Regions from separate parts of the Massilia niabensis genome, predicted to be linked through region 4. Evidence: predicted binding sites of a transcription regulator. Region 4 holds the regulator's gene; each other region holds the start of a gene.

Region 1 (2,201 bases), on a different contig from region 4:
CGGGTTCATTTCCTGCGACCAGACGACCGCCGCGATTTTCCAGCCGCTCTCGGTGCGCACCATCTGCCAGCTTTCCTTGCCCCAGTTCTCCCTGTAATCACCGAACATGAAGCTATAGTCGAACCAGACCTGGGCGACTTCGCCGTCGCTGTCGATGCGCACATTCGAGAAGGTCTCTTCCATCCGTACCTTTTCCTTCACGATCATATCGATGAACTTGCGCGGGCTGCTGCTGAAACTCTTCTTCGGGCGCGGCAGCTTGGGATCGGGCCGGGTGGCGTAAAGCCGTTCGATGCTCGCATCCGTCGTGACCCCGGCCCAGGTGATGTCTTCTTTCAGGAACAGCTTCAGGAAGGTGTCCTGGTCCTTGTCGATGATCGCCTTGCGGAAGGTCTCGATGACGCGTTCGATCTCCTGTTTGCCGGCGGCGTCCTGGGCAAGGGCCGGTTGGGGAGCTGCTAGCAGCAGGGCGAGGGAAAGGCAGGCGGCGGCGAATGGCTTCATCATGTCTCCTGAGGGGAAACATGAGTATAGGAAATAGAAAGGTGAACAGGTTCACCAAATGTAACGACGCGGATGCGCAGCGCACAATAAAAAAAGCGGCGCCTCCGGGCCGCTAGCGCCCATCTGGGGTCGTTGCCTGGCCGCACCGGAATAAATCGGAATTCTTTACACTTGGCTCATCAAAAATTTAACAATTTACACAAGCGCTTGATTATAAAGAACAATTTATTCCTGGCACGCATCGTGCATATAGTCCAGTACTCGGCTGAATTGCCTTCCTACTGTAAAGATTACGAATCATGAAATTTCTGAAAAAACTTGCTTGCGCCGCAGCTGTTGCAGTTTCCTTCGCTGGCGCCGCTAGCGCTGAAGTCGTGCTGAACGACTGGGTCTTCAATCCAGCCGGCACCGGTTTCACGAGCGGCCAAGTCGTCAACGAATACCTGGACGTGAACGGCAACGCCTTCATCCAGCTGACCCCGACCGGCACAAACAGCTTCTCGTTCACCGAACATGCTGTCTTCAACATTGTCCAGGCTGACAGCAACGGCCAGCTGTTCCCAGTGAACTTCCCAGGCGGCAACATCAGCGCAACCTTCGAAGCCACCGGCACCGGCAACTTCGGCGGCGCGTTCAGCTTCAGCAGCGGCACCATTCGCCTGTACCAGAACCCGACCAACGGCCAGTACGGCACCACCACCGGTGTCTATGGCGCGAACCTGGGCGAAGAAATCGCCATGTTCAACGTGCTCGCTGGCGGCGGCGGTAACGTCGATGCAAGCGGCTCGCCAATCAACAACGGCCAAGTGACCGTGCTGGCAAAAGCGGAAGCTGGCGCCCTGGATGCAGGCTACTTCTTCCGTGCAAACGGTGAAGACCTGTCGATGGATGCGGTTCTTGCCTTTGCCTTCACCAACGCGAACACCGTTGGCGAGCCAACCAACCGCCTGGTGAGCGAAGTGGCTTGCCAATACGCTGGCTTCACCGGCAACGGCTGCAACGGTACCGCCTACAGCAACACCCCTGGCGCATTCTTCGTCTCGAACAATGGCCAGTTCAAGCTGGCTGAAGTGCCTGAGCCGGGTTCGCTGGCCCTGTTCGGTATCGCACTGCTGGGCGCCGGCGTCGTCAGCCGCAAGCGCGCCAAGAAGGCGTAATTGCCTCCTGCACGCAGCTTGGCCGGTTGAAAAAGCCGGCTTGCTCTGATTAATGCCAGTCAACTATGCTGACTGGCATTTTTTATTGGTGGGGGCGCATAAAAAAAGCGGCGCCGAGGCGCCGCTTCTTCATGGAGCTGAATCAGCTCAGGTATTGTTCACCACCAGCCGCGGCTCGCCCGCCGCGCCGAAGCGTGCACGGATCGAGGCCGCGATGCCCTTGGCGTCCAGGCCGACGGAGGCGAGCAGCGCCGCTGGGTCGCCCTGGTCGATGAACTTGTCGGGCAGGCCCAGGATCAGCAACGGCTTGACGATGCCGGCGCCTGCCATCGCCTCGGCCACTGCCGCACCGGCGCCGCCCATGGTTGCGCCCTCTTCCACCGTCACGAAGCAGTCGTGGTCCTGTGCCAGGCGCTTGACCAGCTCGACGTCGAGCGGCTTCACGAAGCGCATGTTGGCGACCGTGGCGTTCAGGTCGGCGCCCGCGCCCAGGCTCGGCGCCACCATCGAGCCGAAGGCCAGGATGGCGATCTTCTCGCC
Region 2 (2,201 bases), 100 kb from region 4:
TATTCCAGCCGGCGCGCCGGCCCTCGATCAAGATCGGCCACTTCGTCTCCTTCTTCGCGGACGAGTTCTCGCGCGATCCGGACATTTCACCGATGCTGGCCAGCCAGGACGGCGAGGGCAACGCGCTCGGCGGCCTGGGTGCAAGCGCAGGCCTGACCGGCGCGCGCTAGCCGGTATGACGACCTGCCTGCCCTGCAAGCGGCAGTCAGGCCTTGCGGCGACGCGCAGCGCCGAAAGCGAGGGCACCCATGCCCAACAGCAGCAGGGAGGCAGGCGCCGGCACTTCGACCGGTTCGGCCGGCTTCTCGAGCACCTCGCCAACCAGGTTGAGGGTCAGCTTGTAGCCCGAACCCAGCGTATTGGCGGCGTAAGCGACATCCGGTGCGACGTCGGCAAACACCATCTCATAAGTGCTGCCGAACTTGCCAACCGTACCATTGAGGAAAGAAACACTGTAGTCCTTGCTGTCACCCTCGTTCAACTTGCCGAAGGTCGACAGGTTGGTCGCGAACATGCCAGCGTCGCCGCTGCCGGAAAAGCTGGTCATGCTCAGGCCGACACGGTTACCCAGTGTGGCGCTGGCCAGGTTAAAGACCGAGAACGCGCGCTCCGCCACGCTATCGCCGAGGTAGACGGAGCCGAAGTCCAGGCTCAGGACGTTCGAGCCCGATGCATCGAACGACTGGGCCGCATGCTGCAGGTAGCTGTAGGTGGCATTGAGCGTGCCGGTCCAGTCGGCGGTGGTTGTGGTCGTGGCGACGTTGTTCGTATTGAAGGTATTCGTCAGGGTCCTGGCCGTCAGCGAGGTGGCAACATGGTCCACATTGACCGTGGCGCCAGGGCCGGCGGCCGCATAGGCATCCAGGTTCGCCGCATCCACCGACAGGTTCGACGCGACAGTGGAGGACGACCCGGGCAGGATGCAAGCGCTCTTCTGCTTGCCGACACAGTCGTCAGTAAGGGTGCGCGAAGCGCTGGCACCCGTGACCTTGCCTGGCATGACCAGTTGAATGGCGCTCGTGCCGGTGCCTGTCGCGCTGGAGTTGCTGCTGTTGCTACCGTCTGACGTGCCGCTGGTGGTGACATGTGTCGTATGGGTATAGGACGATTTGAGCGCGACATTCACACCGGTCAGCACGCCTTTTTTGCTGTCGAATGCCGCGAGCTGGGTCGTATGCATGAGGACATTGGTTTTGCGTGCCGCATCGTGCGCAGCCATACCGGGGTTCAGGCTATCGGTGACCGTATCCTTTGCAGTGAATCCCACGTCGCCAGTCGAAGTGATCAGTGCGGCATGGGCAAAGCCTGGCGTGGCCAGTGCGGTCACAGCGCTCAGTACCGCAAGTTGCATCGTATTCTTGAACATGTTATTCCCTAGGTTTTGTGACATCGTCACTATTTATATTAACAATCAGAAACTATAATTGTATATATGCAATTGATGTGCCAGCTTGCCTAAGTGCCTGAATATTTACATGTTTATTTAAGGAAACTATAATTATCCAACTCGCATGTAAAATTTCTCGACAGAAAATTCAATGCTAGAGACGTGTTCGCCTCGCGCCAAGCGCGGCGCACGCACGAAGCGTCAGGCTGAGATATGCTGCTCTCCAGACTAACCTCCGCTTTGCAGAGTCGTCATGCCAATGTTTCGTATTTTCCCGGTCCGCACCGGCGCGCTTGTCGCCTTGGCTGTCTCAGTTGCAGCCCTGCTAGCCACCCTGCCGGGCGTCGCGCATGCGCAAACCAATACCGGACTCATCGCCCTGATCAACGACTACCGCGCCGCGCCCGCGAGTTGCGAAGGACGCCGCCTGACGCCGGCGCCGGCCCTGCGTCCGAACGCCGCGTTGGCGCGGGTACGCGTCGGCGCCGGCACCTTCCCCGAGTCCGCCCTGGCAAACGTCGGCTATTACGCGGTCCATTCCGAGGTCATCCATGTCGGCGGGCCTCAGGACGCCGCGGCCGCGATGGAGGTGATCCGCCAGCCTTACTGCCGCGTGCTGCTCAATCCCGGGGCTGTCGACATCGGCGTTACCCGCCGCGGCGACGAATGGACGATCGTGCTGGCACGGCCGATGACGCCGCTGGCGCTGCCCGCACAGGAAGCGGTGGGCCGCCAGATCCTCGATGCCGTGAACCAGGCGCGCGCCAGGCCGCGCAACTGCGGCACGCGTGCCTTCGGGGCGGCAGCTCCCGTC
Region 3 (2,201 bases), on a different contig from region 4:
CGAGGTCGGGTCAAGCCCGATCCACCCGGCTCCGGGGATGTACACCTCGGTCCACGCATGCAGGTCCGTAAAATCTTCGGCTGCACCGCTAGGGCCATCGAGCGCTTCCTGGTCGGCACGCAGCTGGATCAGATAGCCGGACACGAAGCGCGCAGCCAGTCCCAGCTCCCGCAAGATATGCACCAGCAGCCAGCCGCTGTCACGGCACGAGCCGGAACACTTCTCCAAGGTTTCTTCAGGGGTCTGGACGCCGGGCTCCATCCGCAGCAGGTACCCGATGTTGCCCTGCAGACGCTGGTTGATGGCTACAAGGAAGTCATTTGTCGCGATGGGGTGCGCCAGCAGGTCACGGCGTGTTGCCGCCACCCATTCGGTCAACCGCGGACCCGACGGCTCTACTTGCAGGTAAGCGCTTAGTTCCGCCGTCAGTTGCTCCGGGTAGGAGAACGGAAACGTTTCAGCATATTTTTCAACGAAGAAATCGAACGGGTTGATGACGGTCATGTCTGCCACCAGGTCGACCGTGAATTCGAGCGTGTCCGCTTTTTCTGGGAATACGAAACGGCCGATGTAGTTTCCGTATGGGTCTTGCTGCCAATTGATGAAGTGGTCTTTCGGCTGAACCGTCAGCGAATATGACAGGATCGGGGTACGCGCATGGGGCGCAGGGCGCAGACGTACTTCATGCGGGGACAGGGCGACCTGCCGGTCATAATGGTAACTGGTCTTGTGATGAAGCGCGATACGGATAGCCATGTGGTAGTGCCTTTCGATGTGGCCTGATCGATGCAGGCCTGATCAGCGCACTCAGAATGGTTCCAGTTACAGGAACACAATTAAATGGACGCAATATTATCTATTTAAGCATGATTCATACCTGAGCTTCGATTGACTTGTTATTCGGACCACAGGCCTGGCACGTTTCTTGTTAGTATTCTGGCACAGGAGGAACTGATGCCGAACTTTTATGACGAAATGTATTCCACTACGGCAACCGCGCGGCCTCACTACAGTGCGTTCGCTAAATGGCTTTCGCAACAAGTGCCCCATCTGATCGAACAGAAGAGGGAGGAAGCCGAGCTGAACTTCCAACGCGTCGGGATTACCTTCGCTGTGTATGGCGACAATGCCGGAAAGGAGCGCTTGATTCCGTTCGATATCATTCCTCGCGTGATCAATGCCGCCGAGTGGGCCCGGCTGCAAGCAGGCCTGGTCCAACGTGTCACTGCGCTGAACCGCTTCCTCCATGATGTCTACCATGACCAGGACATCCTGAAGGCGGGTGTCATTCCGCGTGAACAGATTTTGAATAATGCGCAGTACCGGCCCGCCATGAGCGGCATCAAGGTTCCATCCAATATCTATGCCCACGTTGCCGGGGTCGATATCGTGCGGGCAGGCGAGGGCGAGTTCTACGTACTGGAAGACAACTTGCGCGTGCCCTCTGGCGTTTCGTACATGCTGGAAAATCGCAAGATGATGATGCGCTTGTTCCCCGCATTATTCGCGAGTAACCGTGTAGCGCCGGTCGACCATTATCCCGACCTGCTGCTCGACAATTTGCGCAGCGTGGCGCCACAGGACGTTGATGACCCGACCGTGGTCGTGCTTACGCCCGGGATGCACAATTCGGCTTACTTCGAGCATGCTTTCCTGGCACAGCAAATGGGCGTGGCGCTGGTGCTGGGGCAGGACCTGTACGTCAGCGACGATACCGTGTACATGCGCACCACGCGCGGCCCGAGGCGCGTCGATGTCATTTATCGCCGTATCGACGACGACTACCTGGACCCGCAAGCGTTCCGCCCGGAGTCGACGCTGGGCGTGCCGGGGCTTTTCGACGCCGTACGTGCCGGCCGGGTTGGCTTGGCGAATGCCATTGGCACCGGCGTTGCCGACGACAAGTCAATCTATCCGTTCGTGCCGGACATGATCGAGTTCTACCTGGGCGAGAAACCGATCCTCAAAAACGTGCCGACCTACCAGTGCAGGAAAAAAGAAGAGCTCGAGTACACCCTGGCAAACCTGCCCGCGCTGGTGGTCAAGGAAGTGCACGGCGCTGGCGGTTACGGCATGCTGGTCGGGCCCGCATCGACGCATGCCGAGATTGAGACTTTCCGCCAGCGCTTGCTGGCCAATCCGGAAGGCTACATCGCCCAGCCCACGCTAGCCTTGTCGGCCTGCCCCACGTACGTCGAATC
Region 4 (2,201 bases):
GTTTTGCAGGATGGTCTTGTACTTCATCACCTGGCGATCCAGCCTGTCCATGAGCAGGTCGATCGCGGCATACAGGTCTTGCGCCACACTTTCCACGTGCACCATCTTGCCGGAAAGGCGCAGGTTGATCTCGGCTTTCTGCCTTTTGTCTTTTTCAGTGAGGTTATCGATGGCGAGGATGACGTGGGAGTCGATCACTTGATCGAAATGGCGCGTGATGCGTTCCAGCTTGTTCTGTACGTATTCACGGATGGCAGGGGTAACGTCGAGGTGGTGACCGCTGATAGTGAGATTCATACACACTCCTTTGAAAAAGAAACGGCTGACGCAGCACGCTTGGGTCGCGCATGGCTGCCGTTGTTACAAGGATTTGCGGAGACTGACCGGAGGGATCTTGAGGGCCTCACGATATTTTGCAACCGTGCGGCGCGCGATGACCATGCCTTGTTCACCGAGCATTTCCGCGATCTTGCTGTCGGATAATGGGTTCCTGGGGTCCTCTGCTCCTGTCAGTTGCGCAATGAGCGCCCGGATCGCCGTCGAAGAGGCTTCGCCCCCCGCTTCGGTGGCGACGTGGCTTCCGAAGAAATACTTCAGCTCAAACATGCCGTGCGGGGTCAGCATGAATTTCTGAGTTGTCACGCGAGAAATCGTGCTCTCGTGTAGGCCTAGTGTATCAGCAATCTCGCGGAGCACAAGGGGACGCATGGCAACCGCGCCATGGCTGAAAAAGTTGCGCTGACGCTCGACGATGGCCTGCGAAACGCGCAGGATCGTGTCGAAACGCTGGCGCATATTTTTAATTAACCACTTCGCTTCCTGCAGTTGCGCGCTCATCTGGCCTTCGCCCTTGCCCTGCTTGAGCAGGGCCGCGTAGACGTTGTTCACGCGCAGGCGCGGCATGACTTCGTGGTTCAGCATTACGCTCCAGCCGGACCCGGTCTTGCGGACAATAACGTCCGGAACCACGTAGTCCGAGGTGCTCGACGCAAAGGCCGCGCCCGGGTGCGGATTGCACTGGCGGATCACGGCTTGCGCTTCGCGCAGGTCTTCGTCGTCGCAGTCGAGCGCCTTTTTCAGCTTGTTGAATTCGCGCTGGGCGAACCAGGTCAGATAGCCCTCGACGATTTTCAGGGCCATGCGCCGGGTCACCAGCGGCACGCCCGGCATCTGCCGGATCTGCAGCGCCAGGCACTCGCTGGCGCTGCGTGCGCCGACGCCGACCGGATCGAGGCTTTGCACCAGCGCCAGCGCGCAGCGCAGCTCGTCCATATCGACTTCCAGCTCTTCGGGCAGGCGCGCGTGGATCTCGTCGAGCTGCTCTTCCAGGTAGCCGTTGTCGTCGATGGCGTCGATCACCAGTTCGGCCAGCGCGCGGTCGCGCGTACTCGCACCCGTTACCCGGATCTGTTCCGACAGGTGCTCGCGCAGCGTCACGCCAATGGCGCCCAGCTGCGGCCGGCCATCGTCGTCGCCGTCGCTGCCGGATGCACGCGGCGCGTCGCCCCAGTCGGCATCGGCCTCGCCGCGCTCGACATCGCCGCCGTTGGCATCGAGCGCCTCGCCAGCCTCCCCTGGAGCGGCTGGCTCGTCCCCGTTCGGCGCCGGCGCATCGGGCTGCTGGACGGGCGAATCGTTGATGGCGCCGTCAGCCAGCAGGCGCACGGAATTGTCGAGCGGGTCGTCGATCCGCTCGAGCAGCGGGTTATCGGAGAGGATCTGCTCGATCTCCTGGTGCAGTTCGAGCGTGGACAGCTGCAGCAGGCGGATCGACTGCTGTAGCTGTGGCGTCAGCGCCAGGTGCTGCGAAGTCCGGAGTTGCAGGGATTGTTTCATGATGCCGCTTGGTTCTTCGTTTTAACTACATGCGGAAGTGTTCGCCGAGGTAGACGCGTCGTACCGACTCGTCGGCGATGATGTCGTCAGGGCGGCCCGAGGCCAGCACGGCGCCCTGGTTGATGATATAGGCGCGGTCACAGATGCCAAGCGTCTCGCGCACATTGTGGTCGGTGATCAGGACGCCGATGCCGCGCTCCTTCAGGAAGCGCACGATGCGCTGGATCTCGATCACGGCAATCGGGTCGACCCCGGCAAACGGTTCGTCGAGCAGCACGAAACGCGGGTTGGTGGCGAGCGCGCGCGCGATCTCGACCCGGCGCCGCTCGCCGCCCGACAGCGACAGCGCCTGGTTCTCGCGCAGC

Evidence for each region. Region 4 encodes sigma-54, which starts transcription at its own class of promoters, with help from an activator protein. Its sites were predicted from a motif close to TGGCANGNAANCTGCTTT; they were not measured.
Region 1: pepA (flocculation-associated PEP-CTERM protein PepA) is a predicted target of sigma-54. The motif match lies at 737-754, and genes of this name have one in related genera.
Region 2: ACFPN5_RS07780 (PEP-CTERM sorting domain-containing protein) is a predicted target of sigma-54. The motif match lies at 1,432-1,449, and genes of this name have one in related genera.
Region 3: ACFPN5_RS05505 (circularly permuted type 2 ATP-grasp protein) is a predicted target of sigma-54. The motif match lies at 915-932, and genes of this name have one in related genera.

What each region holds. Positions count from the first base shown of each region.
Region 1 is NZ_JBHSMU010000003.1:391,731-393,931, forward strand. Features, by position in the region: gene ACFPN5_RS01895 (hypothetical protein) at 1-507, opposite strand, end outside; gene pepA (flocculation-associated PEP-CTERM protein PepA) at 804-1,661, shown strand; gene dxs (1-deoxy-D-xylulose-5-phosphate synthase) at 1,809-2,201, opposite strand, start outside.
Region 2 is NZ_JBHSMU010000008.1:192,350-194,550, reverse strand. Features, by position in the region: gene ACFPN5_RS07785 (LysR family transcriptional regulator) at 1-170, shown strand, start outside; gene ACFPN5_RS07780 (PEP-CTERM sorting domain-containing protein) at 206-1,366, opposite strand; gene ACFPN5_RS07775 (CAP domain-containing protein) at 1,641-2,201, shown strand, end outside.
Region 3 is NZ_JBHSMU010000005.1:8,237-10,437, forward strand. Features, by position in the region: gene ACFPN5_RS05500 (transglutaminase family protein) at 1-756, opposite strand, end outside; gene ACFPN5_RS05505 (circularly permuted type 2 ATP-grasp protein) at 955-2,201, shown strand, end outside.
Region 4 is NZ_JBHSMU010000008.1:89,008-91,208, reverse strand. Features, by position in the region: gene hpf (ribosome hibernation-promoting factor, HPF/YfiA family) at 1-297, opposite strand, end outside; gene ACFPN5_RS07345 (RNA polymerase factor sigma-54) at 361-1,836, opposite strand; gene lptB (LPS export ABC transporter ATP-binding protein) at 1,862-2,201, opposite strand, start outside.